Regions from separate parts of the Kribbella koreensis genome, predicted to be linked through region 1. Evidence: riboswitches for the same ligand, from Rfam matches in the RefSeq annotation. Region 1 holds a riboswitch; the other holds the start of a gene.
What was found. A riboswitch is a leader RNA that binds a small molecule or an ion and turns the genes downstream of it on or off. The one in region 1 is predicted to bind glycine.
Positions count from the first base shown of each region.

Region 2: another riboswitch for glycine. It lies ahead of ABD116_RS25450 (L-serine ammonia-lyase); the one in region 1 lies ahead of gcvP (aminomethyl-transferring glycine dehydrogenase).

Region 1 covers NZ_BAAAHK010000017.1:229,780-235,522, reverse strand. The annotation lists gene gcvP (aminomethyl-transferring glycine dehydrogenase) at 1-2,148, opposite strand, end outside; glycine riboswitch at 2,222-2,319, opposite strand; gene ABD116_RS30620 (MerR family transcriptional regulator) at 2,341-2,934, opposite strand; gene ABD116_RS30615 (bifunctional nuclease domain-containing protein) at 3,113-3,604, opposite strand; gene ftsR (transcriptional regulator FtsR) at 3,651-4,292, opposite strand; gene ABD116_RS30605 (zinc-ribbon and FHA domain-containing protein) at 4,333-4,854, opposite strand; gene gcvH (glycine cleavage system protein GcvH) at 4,992-5,372, opposite strand; gene ABD116_RS30595 (DUF881 domain-containing protein) at 5,410-5,743, opposite strand, start outside.
Region 2 covers NZ_BAAAHK010000013.1:257,230-262,972, forward strand. The annotation lists gene ABD116_RS25430 (hypothetical protein) at 1-195, shown strand, start outside; gene ABD116_RS25435 (hypothetical protein) at 374-610, shown strand; gene ABD116_RS25440 (alpha/beta hydrolase) at 671-2,134, opposite strand; gene ABD116_RS25445 (DUF3817 domain-containing protein) at 2,233-2,565, shown strand; glycine riboswitch at 2,642-2,734, shown strand; gene ABD116_RS25450 (L-serine ammonia-lyase) at 2,812-4,185, shown strand; gene ABD116_RS25455 (alpha/beta fold hydrolase) at 4,147-4,839, opposite strand; gene ABD116_RS25460 (SDR family NAD(P)-dependent oxidoreductase) at 4,870-5,568, opposite strand; gene ABD116_RS25465 (helix-turn-helix transcriptional regulator) at 5,672-5,743, shown strand, end outside.

The sequences.
Region 1 (5,743 bases):
GGCGACCGCGACCGGACCGACACCCGGGCCACCGCCACCGTGCGGGATGCAGAACGTCTTGTGCAGGTTCAGGTGGCTGACATCGCCGCCGAACTCGCCCGGCCTGGCCAGCCCGAGCAGCGCGTTCAGGTTCGCGCCGTCGACGTACACCTGGCCGCCGTGGTCGTGGACGATCTGGCAGACCTCGGTCACGCTCTCCTCGTACACGCCGTGCGTGGACGGGTAGGTGATCATGATCGCGGCCAGCTTCTCCGCGTGCTCGTCAGCCTTGGCGCGCAGGTCGGCCAGGTCGATCGTGCCGTCATCGTTGCCCTTGACAACAACAACCTTCATCCCGGCCATCACCGCGGAGGCGGCGTTGGTACCGTGCGCGCTCGCCGGGATCAGGCAGACGTTGCGATCTTCGTTGCCCTGGGCCCGGTGGTAGCCGCGGATCGCGAGCAGCCCCGCGAGCTCACCCTGCGAGCCGGCGTTCGGCTGGATCGAGACCTTCGCGTAGCCGGTCACCTCGGCCAGCCAGCGCTCCAGCTGGCCGATCAGCTTCACGTAGCCGGCGGCGTCCTCGATCGGCGCCAGCGGGTGCATGTCGGCGAACTCGGGCCAGGTGACGGCTTCCATCTCGGTGGTCGCGTTCAGCTTCATCGTGCAGGAGCCGAGCGGGATCATGCCGCGGTCGAGCGCGTAGTCGTAGTCCGACAGCTTGCGCAGGTAGCGCAGCATCGCCGTCTCGGACCGGTGCGTGTTGAAGACCGGGTGCGTCAGGTACTCCGAGGTCCGCGTGACCGTCTCGGCCAGGGCGTCACCGCCGAGCGCCGCGTCGTACGTCACGCCGAAGGAACGGCAGACCCCGACCAGCGCCGTCGCGTCGGTCTTCTCGTCACAGGAGATACCGACGTGGTCCGCGTCGACCTCACGCAGCCAGATGCCGTTCTGCCGAGCCGTGTCGACAACATCCGCCGCACGACCGGGCACCCGGGCCAGGACGGTGTCGAAGAACTGGTCGTGCACGACCTCGACGCCTCCGGCCTTCAGCGAGGCGGCGAGGCTGTCCGCGTGGCGGTGGACCCGCTCAGCGATCGCCTTCAGCCCCTCCGGACCGTGGTAGACGGCGTACATCGACGCGACGACAGCGAGCAGCACCTGCGCGGTACAGATGTTCGAGGTCGCCTTCTCACGCCGGATGTGCTGCTCCCGCGTCTGCAAAGCCAACCGGTACGCCGGCGCGCCATCTGCATCGACCGAAACGCCGACCAGCCGACCCGGCAGCGACCGCTCCAGCCCGGCGCGCACCGACATGAACCCAGCGTGCGGCCCACCGTAGAACAGCGGCACCCCGAAGCGCTGAGACGACCCGATGACGATGTCGGCCCCGGCCTCGCCCGGCGCCTCGAGCAGCGTCAGGGCCAGCAGGTCGGACGCGACCGCGACGAGCGTCTCCCGGTCGTGTGCCGCCGCGATCAGCGGCTTCAGGTCCCGAACGACACCGCCGGAGCCCGGGTACTGCACCAGGAAGCCGAAGAAGTCGCCCTCCGGCAGCCCATCGGTCGTGTCAGCGACGACGACCTCGATGTCGAGCGCCTCGGCGCGCGTCTGGACGACCGCGATCGTCTGCGCGAAGCAGTCGGCGTCGACCAGGAACCGGTTGCTCTTGCTCTTGCGGTTCGACCGGTGCGCCAGCGTCATCGCCTCGGCGGCGGCAGTGCCCTCGTCGAGCAGCGACGCGTTCGCGGTCGGCAGGCCGGTCAGGTCGGAGACGACGGTCTGGAAGTTCAGCAGCGCCTCGAGACGGCCCTGGGAGATCTCCGGCTGGTACGGCGTGTAAGCGGTGTACCAGGCCGGGTTCTCGACCAGGCGGCGGACGATCACCGACGGGGTGAACGTGCCGTAGTACCCCTGGCCGATCATCGAGGTGGCGACGTTGTTGCGGGCGGCGAGCTGGCGCAGTTCGGTCAGCGCGTCGACCTCGGAGGCCGGCTCGGGCAGCCGGAGCGGCTCGGTCGAGCGGATCGAGGCGGGCACCGCGGCGTCGACGAGCGCGTCGACATCGGCGTACCCGAGGGTCTCGACCATCTTGGCGATCTCGCCGGACCGCGGGCCGATGTGACGGTCGGCGAACACCGCTGACACCTGAACAGGGGTTTCAGTCATTGTGTGGAGGCTCCGTTGCTGACAATTGCCGGTGGCCTCCCCCTCTGTCACGCGGCGCGCGCTTCAGAGTCGCCTAAGACACTCGGTCCATGGGCCTGAGAGGTTCCGGGGAGGAATTGCCCCTTCGGCGCCCGACCAGACAGCAGGTCGAGACTCTCCCGAGTGTTGTGTACGGCTGAGAACGAGGGTACCTCAGCCCGTCATCCGGGCACGGCGGCGGGCAGCGAGCTCGTCGTTGGCGTGGTCGTCGCCGGTCTCGCCGTGCGCGTCGAGCCGCTCGGTCGGCAGCTCGGACAGCGATCCCTCGACCTCGCGCCAGACGCCACCGAGGGCGATCCCGAAGACGCCCTGGCCGCCGGCCAGCAGGTCGATGACCTCGTCGGGCGAGGTGCACATGTAGACCGAGGCGCCGTCGCTCATCAGCGTGATCTGGGTCAGGTCGTCGATGCCGCGCTTGCTCAGGTGGGCGATGGCGCTGCGGATCTGCTGCAGCGAGATGCCCGCGTCGAGCAGCCGCTTGATCACTTTGAGCAACAAGACGTCGCGGAAGCCGTAGAGCCGCTGGGTGCCGGAACCGGTGGCCGGGCGGACGGACGGTGAGACCAGTCCGGTGCGGGCCCAGTAGTCCAGCTGGCGGTAGGTGATACCGGCCGCGGCACAGGCCGTCGGGCCGCGGAAACCGACGTCGTCGGGCATCGGTTTCAGGTCGTCCTCGAAGAGCAGACCCTGGACGCCGGCGGTGACGGCCGCCTCGGCGTGTGCTTCGGACGTCGACTGCGCCGTCAGATCTGTGTCGCCGGTGCGTGTCACGCCTGAGCCTCCCTGGGTACCGACTGGAACGGATCACATCCGTGGAGTTACAACACCCCACGACTCCTTCAAGGTAAGCCGCCGCTCAGGCCGGGTCAACGACAACCGCCCCGAGCCGGATGCGTGTCGCGGATCCAATACGAATCGTTACCTGTCAGCTCTTGTCGAAGTCTTCCGGTGTGACGTGATCGAGGAACTCGCGGAAGCGCTCGACCTCCTCCTCCTCGACCACCTCGTCGTCCTCGTTCTCACTGTCCGGAACCGGGATGCCGGCCTCGGCCAGGATCTCCTCGGTGCAGAACACCGGCGTACCGGTCCGCAGCGCGAGCGCGATCGAGTCCGACGGGCGGGCGGAGATCTCGGTCTTGTCGTCGAAGACCAGGATCGCCTCGAACACGCCGTCGGTCAGGTTCACGATCCGGACCTGGCTCAGCGTGTGCCCGAGCACCCGGATGGTCTCCGCGAACAGGTCGTGGGTCAGCGGCCGGGGAGGCTCCATCCCCTGCTGGGCGAAAGCGATGGCGCTCGCTTCGGCCGCGCCGATCCAGATCGGCAGGTACCGCTCTCCGCCGACCTCCCGGAGCAGCACGATCGGCTGACTCGAGGGCATCTCAACCCGGACTCCGACCACGTCGACTTCGCGCACTCCTTCAGCCTACTCTGCGGGCCAGGCCGGGGCTGCCCCGCCGGGGTCAGCGGGTGAGCCGTGACCGGACGAGTGCCGCGTGCAAACGCACCGCGAGGGCGGCCAGTTCGAGCGTCTTGTCGTCGCGCCGGGGCTGTACGACCTGCTCGATCAGCCCGACCTCACGATCGGCGGCGGCCCGGAACGGCCGCAGATGCCGCGGCTCGATCCCGTACTGCGCGAACTCGGCGGCCGCCTTGGCGATCAGGATCGCGTCGCCGTCGTAGTGGTTGCCCCGGGCCACGACGAGGTTGTGACTCTCCAGCTGCTCGAGCAACTCGGCCGTGATCCCGGCCGCCTCGCGCAGCTCGTCCCGGGTCAGCTTCAACTCGGTCCCGTACGTCGAGAAGTCCTCGGCATCGGGCAGCCCGGCAGGCTGGGGCAACGTCTGCGGCGCCGCCGGCCGGCCACCAGGAGCAGGCGGCCGCAGCCCGCGATCCATCGCGTCGAGGTGGTCCTTGATCACCTTCAGCGGCAGGTACTGGTCGCGCTGCGCGGTCAGCACATAGCGAAGCCGCTCGATGTCGGCGGTACTGAACTTGCGGTACCCCGAAGCGGTCCTGGCCGGCGTCACCAGCCCCTCCGCCTCGAGGAAGCGGATCTTGGAGATGGTGACGTCGGCGAACTCGGCCTGCAGGAGCTGCAGCACCTCACCGATGCTGCTGCCCCCTAGTGCGGAGTCTCCAGACTCAGGCTTGGCCACTGGCGTAGTAGACCAGCCGGTACTTGCCGATCTGCACCTCGTCGCCGTTCGACAGCTGCAGCTCGTCGATCCGGTCGCGGTTCACGTAGGTGCCGTTCAGGCTGCCGACGTCGCGGACCTTCACGCCCTGCGGGTCGCGCCGGAACTCCGCGTGCCGGCGGGACACGGTCACGTCGTCGAGGAAGATGTCGCTGTCGGGGTGCCGGCCGGCGGTGACCACGTCGACGTCGAGCAGGAACCGGCTGCCCGCGTTCGGGCCGCGCTGGACGATCAGCAGCGCCGATCCCTGGGGCAGCGCGCCGACCGCGGCCTCGTCCTCGGCGGACAGGCTCTCGCCGAGATCGAAACGCTCGGTCTCCGGCTCGACGCTGATCGGTGCGAGCATCGCGGTGTCGGTCACCCCGGGGGCGGTCACCGGACGGTCCGCGCCAGGGAGCATCGTTCCGCACTGCGAGCAGAACTTGCTGCCCTCGGAGTTCTCGTGCCCGCACTGGTTGCAGAACGGCATGCTGTGATCCTCCCGATCGCCGGCGGTCCGGCGACGTTCTCGTTGACCCCGTGATGACAGTGTGGACTAGGACCCCAACCCTCGACCGGCGGTTGAGGTCCGACAGAACTTACCAGCTACTGCCCTGCGTCCGAAGTTCAGCTCTGGTCGAGCTGTCCCTTGTACGTGTCGGCGTCCATCAACGCCTCGATCTCCTCGTCGTCGTCGACCTCGATGTCGAGCAGCCAGCCCTCGCCGTACGGGTCGGTGTTGACCAGGTCGGGCTGGTCGGCCAGCGCCTCGTTGACGGCGCGCACGGTGCCGTTGAGGGGCGCGAACAGGTCGCTGACGCTCTTGGTGGACTCCAGCTCGCCGCAGGAGTCGCCGGCCCGGACGGCGGTGCCGACCTCGGGCAGCTGTACGTACACGATGTCGCCGAGCGCGTCCTGGGCGAAGTCGGTGATACCGACCCGCACCGGGCCGTCGCCGGCCTTGACCCACTCGTGCTCGGCCGTGTACTTCAGATCTTCGGGATACACCTCGGTCCCTCTTTCTTTCAATGGAAACTGCAGGGAGTTACTTCGTCGGGCTCGGTGCCGGGCGAGCGTAACGATGCTCGTCCGGCGCGTGCAAGACGGTGATCGACACGCTCGGCAGCTCGCTCACCTCGGCGGTGCCGCCGACCTGGGGACCCTCGACCTCGCTGACCAGGCCGCCGGGGAAGTTGGCCGCCTCGGCCAGGTTGTGGGCATCGCCGATCGCCTCGATCACGTACGGCGACTGCACCTTCTCGCCGTCGATCTTCACCCCGGGCGGGTCGTCGACCAGATCGGTGCTGGCCACCACCCGGACCTGCCCGTTGATCTGGATCGCCTCGGCGCCCGCGTCGCGGAGCTCCTCGATCGCGTCC
Region 2 (5,743 bases), on a different contig from region 1:
TCGATCGTGATGAGTCTGCTGATCGGGCCGCGGCAGCTCGTCGTCTCGGGCGGCGATCGGATGGGAGACGTCGTGGGCCTGCTGGGCCTGTTGTCGGCCGGGCTGGCGTTCGTGGCGGTGCTCTGGTTCGTGCTGCTGGTGTTCTCGCAGAACGTGGTCGCGGCAACGACTGAGCGTAGTCAAGCAATCACTTAAAATAATTCGGTCACAAGTAGTAACACCGGGCCGTCCAGCACGATGTAAGGAGCGGGGGAGGGTCAATCTCGGCCCGGTGCGCGGTAGTGGGGGGCCGCGGCTGCGCACCGGCCGAGCTGGCCCCGGCTGGGAACCCGGGGGGGATCCCAGGGATTTACGGCACGGGGGGATTTTCGTGATGAACCTGCGAGTGCGGGTGGTGCACTGCACCTGCGCCGGCGACCAGCACTGGTTCGCCGACATCGACGACACCGATGATCCGCAGCCCGACGATCCGTACTGGTTCGTCGACCGCTGCAGGTCCCAGGCCGAGGCTCTCGAGCGCGCGTGCGCCCGGCTCCTCGAGCTGTCCAGCGAGGTGCTCCGCAGCGGATCGCTCACCCGTGTCCAGGAAGCGCACCTCGTCTCCGTCTGACAGCCGGTTGGGAACAATGATGGGGCTCCTCGCCATGCCCGGCGAGGAGCCCCATCGTCATCAGGACGCCGGCGGTACCGCCGGACAGGTCGTGCCGCGTCGCGGAACGGTCAGTGAGATCAGGTAGCTGTCGATTGCTTGCCCTACGCAAGGACTCTTGGTATAGCTGCCGTGTCCCCAGCCCTCGTACGTGAGCAGCACCCCCTGCTCGCCGAGCTGGCGCGCGACACTGGTCGCCCAGCTGTAGCCGGTGGCCGGATCGTGAAGCGCGTTCGCGAGTAGCGCGGGGGTCTTGAGGCCGCGAATCTTCAAGTCCTGTTGGGGATTCACGGCCTTCGGCAGCCCGAGGCAGTTGGTCACCGCGAGCAGCGTCGGCGGGATCTTCAGGTCCTGGTTGTTCCGCGCGAGCCGTCGTACGTGCGCTGAGAACTCACCATACGTGCGGACCGGCAGGCTGAGGTCCCGGCAGAACGGTGCGAGCGTGTTCGGGGCCAGCCCGGTCGGTACCGGGGGTTCGCCCGTCGGTGGGGCGCTCGTCTCCAGCCGCTTCAACAGGTCGGCCAGCGCGGCCCACTGCGGCTCGTAGAGCATCCGGAACACCCCGAAGGTCAGCGTGAACGGCGTCGCCTTCACGCTCGCCTGCCGTGGATCCGGCAGCTCGCCACGACCGGCCCGGGCGAGCAGTTCCGCCCACAGCGCGTGGATGTCGCGCCCGTGTAGCGAGCAGGCGGTCGCCTCTTCGCACCAGTTCACGAACTCGGTGAACGAGTCCTGCGCCGTCGCGGCCTGCGCGTCGAGGAACTCACCGGTTGTCGAGTCGCCGTGGTCGAAGACGCTCTCCAGGACGAGCGCGCGCAGCCGGTGCGGGTACCTCTCGGCGTACAGCTCACCGAGCATGGTCCCGTACGAGCTGCCGTGGAAACTGATCTTGGTCTCACCCAGCGCCGCGCGGATCGCGTCGACATCGCGAACCGTCTGCAGGGTGTCGATGTGGTCGTAGACCGGCCCGGTGTGGGTGCGGCAGTCCTGGTCCAGTTCGCGGTTGTAGCGGATGGTCTGGTCGAACTGCGCGCGGCTGCTGATCTGCGGCGAGGGCTGCTTGGCGAGCAACGCGGCCGAGCAGACGACCGGGTTGCTGCGGGCGATCCCACGGGGGTCGAAGCTGACGATGTCGAACCTGTCCTCCAGGGCGTCGCTGAAGCGGGTCATACCGGTCCGGATCCGGTCGACCCCGGAGTCGCCGGGGCCGCCCGGGCCGAACACCAGGGTGCCGATGCGGGTTGACGGGTCTTTCGCAGTACGGCGGGCTATCGCCAGGCCGAAGGTGGGTCCGTCCGGGTGGTTCCAGTCCACCGGGACCTGGAGGGTCGCGCATTCGGAGCCGGCGACGAGCTTGGGATCCTCTTTGGGTTTGACCTCGCAGTCGGTCCACTGCAAGGACTTCGGTTGTACGGCGGTTGCCGGTGGCGCGACCAGGCCGGCGATGACGACGCCGGCGATCGCACCCCACGTGATGAGCTTCATCCCCCGATCCTGGGCAAACGCCTTCCCGTGCGCATCGGGGACAGACCCGGCCCGAACCCCCGGCTCGCCTTGGGGGACTTGTTAGGGTCACTGATCTGATGACTGAGACGACGACCGCTGTTGAGACTCCGGCCGGATCGAAGCACGCGACGGTGTTCCGTGCCGTGGCGATCGCCGAGGCGATCTCCTGGACCGGGCTGCTGATCGGGATGCTGTTCAAGTACGTGCTGTCCGACAACGAGATCGGCGTGAAGATCTTCGGGCCGGTGCACGGCACGATCTTCATCGCCTACGTGATCACGGTGCTCGCGGTCCGCAAGCAGCTGCGCTGGACGGTCCCGGTCACGCTGGCCGCTCTGGCCGCCAGCATCCCGCCACTGTTCACCTGGTTCTTCGAGCTCTGGGCGCAGCGCACCAACCGGTTGTCCTGAGTTCACCCGCTGCCGGATTGACGCGCGCGGCCGGTCCGCCGTACCGTCGCGGCGAGTAGTGAAATCAGCAGCCGCATGAACCCGTGCGGGAGAGACCCGGGCCTGACCCGGGCGCCGTAGGAGCAACTCTCCCCAAGAATCTCTCAGGCACCTTCACCGTGCGGGCGAGGCACCTCTGGAAGGCACACTGCCTGACAGAGCGGGGAGGCATACCAATCGGTCAATGGCGACCAGGAGGCCTCCAGCATGGCGATCAGCGTGTTCGACCTGTTCAGTATCGGGATCGGCCCGTCGAGCTCCCACACCGTGGGACCGATGCGAGCCGCCCGCACCTTCGCGCTCGGCCTGGCCGCGGACGGGTTACTCGACCGTACAACGGCCGTCGAGTCGCAACTCTTCGGCTCCCTCGGCGCCACCGGCCACGGGCACGGCAGCAACAAGGCGGTCATCCTCGGGCTGGAGGGTGAGGACCCGGAGACGGTCGACACCCGCTCGGTGGAGAGCCGGGTCGCCGCGATCCGCGCGGCCGGCCGGCTCCGGCTCGCCGGTCAGCGGGAGATCGTCTTCGACGAGAACAACCAGCTGATCATGCACCGGCGCAAGGCGCTGCCGTACCACCCGAACGGGATGACCTTCGTGGCCCGGGCCGCTGACGGCACCTGTCTGCGGGAGCGGACGTACTACTCGGTCGGCGGCGGTTTCGTCGTCGACGAGAACGCGGCGGCCGGTGACCGGATCGTCGCGGACCGTACTCCGCTCAAGTACCCGTTCCTGTCCGGCAACGAGCTGCTCGTCCGCTGCCAGGAGTCGGGCCTGCCGATCAGCGAGGTGATGCTCGCCAACGAGCTGGCCTGGCGGACCGAGCCCGAGATCCGCGAGGGCCTGCTGCACATCTGGCAGGTGATGCAGGACTGCGTCGACGAGGGCTGTGAGACCGAGGGCACGCTGCCGGGCGGTCTCAAGGTCCCGCGCCGGGCGGCCGCGCTGCACAAGAAGCTCAGCGGCGACAAGTGGTCGGTCGATCCGCTGAAGGTGATGGACTGGGTCAACCTGTTCGCGCTCGCGGTGAACGAGCAGAACGCGTCCGGCGGCCGGATCGTCACGGCGCCGACGAACGGTGCCGCGGGGATCATTCCGGCCGTGCTGCACTACTACCGTCGCTTCGTGCCGGGGGCATCGGAGGACGGCGTGGTCCGGTTCCTGCTGGCGGCCGCGGCGATCGGCGTTCTGTACAAGGAGAACGCGTCGATCTCCGGCGCCGAGGTCGGATGTCAGGGCGAGGTCGGCTCGGCCTGCTCGATGGCGGCCGCCGGGCTGTGCGAAGTACTGGGTGGTACTCCGGAGCAGGTCGAGAACGCGGCCGAGATCGCGATGGAGCACAACCTCGGCCTGACCTGCGACCCGGTCGGCGGGCTGGTTCAGATCCCCTGTATCGAGCGCAACGCGATGGCGTCGATGAAGGCGATCAACGCCGCCCGGATGGCGATGCACGGCGACGGCGTCCATGTCGTCTCGCTCGACAAGGTGATCAAGACGATGCGCGAGACCGGCGCCGACATGAAGATCAAGTACAAGGAGACCTCACGTGGCGGCCTGGCCGTGAACGTGATCGAGTGCTGACGGATCCTCCACGTGCGCGTTGTGCCCCAACCCGGCCAGCGTGACGACGTGCCCGCCCAGCGCGGTCAGCTCGGCATCCGTGTTCATCGGATCAAGCTCACCGCGCGCCAGCACGACCTCCGCCTGACTAGCCGCGATCAGCTTCTCCATACCCGGCGCACCCACCGCCCAGGTCCCCGGATCCATCGCCAGCCGCCACCGCCCATCGACCTGCTTGATCCCATGCTCAACCGCGCCGCTGTCCGGCTCGACCAGCCCTTGTAACCCAGACACCTTGAGAAACCGGGCAGCCGCCTCGTCCCGACTCTCGAACCACCCGATCGGTTTCTGCGCCAGCGCCCCCGCCCGCCCCAGATCATCCGCCGACCAGCTCACCTTCACCCCCAACGCCACCACCCGATCCACCTGCACGCCGTACCGCCCACTGGCCAACTCCAGCCCAATCACCCCACCGAGCGAATGCCCGACGACCACCAACCCCTCCCGCACCGGCAGCGCCTCCGCAACCGCGCCCGCCATCGACTCGAAGGTGTACCGCGGGAGCGTAGGTGCACTCCCGTGCCCGGGCAGGTCCGGCGCGATCCGCGGCTGCGGCCACCCGTCCCAAACCCGGCCGGTAGCTCCTAGTCCATGCAGCAACACGAGAGATGACATGCGGGCCAGGCTCTCAGACCCGGGCCGCTGTCACCAGGGGACGAGGCCTGTGTTGCGTTGGTAGGTGGCTGTGGGGCCGGTTTTGTCGATGGTGGCCAGGCGGACGATGCTGGCGGCGCCTTCGGGGATGGACTGGTGGCCTCGGTGGCCGTTGAAGTCGGTGGCGGTGTAGCCGGGGTCCACGGCGTTGATGCGCATTTCGGGGTTGAGGTGGGCGTACTGGGCGGTGAGCATGTTGAGGGCGGCCTTGGAGGAGCTGTAGATCGGGGCGGGGATCCAGGCGGCCTCGCGGACCGTGGGGTCGGTGGCCATACCGATGGAGCCCAGGCCGCTGCTGACGTTGACGACTACGGGGTTGTCGCTTGCCTTGAGCAACGGCAGGAAGGCGTTCAGGACGCGGAAGGCGCCGAAGACGTTGACGTTGTAGACGGTCTGGAAGTCGTCGGCGGTGAGCTGGTCGGCGGGCTTGAAGGGGCCGGGGATGCCGGCGTTGTTGACGAGTACGTCGAGGTGGCCGGCCTCTTCCTGCACCTGCTTGACGGCGTTCTGGACCGACTCGTCGTCGGTCACCTCCAGCTGGACGAAGCGGGCACCGAGCTCGTCGGCCGCCTTGCGTCCACGCTCGGGGTCGCGCGCACCGACGTACACGGTGTGGCCGAGGGCAACGAGTTGACGGGCTGTTTCGTAGCCGAGGCTCTTGTTGGCCCCGGTGATGAGTGTTGTTGTCATGGCTCCAATCTCGTCGCTTCGCGACGGTGCAGGTAGTGCACGCTTTGTCCTGGGGATTGGCAGTACCCAGGCTGAAGCGCGGGTTGCGGGAGATACTGGACGGGTGGCTGAACTAGGCAAGACGCTCCACGCGTGGCGGGATCGGGTGACTCCCGCCGAGGCGGGCCTGCCCGCG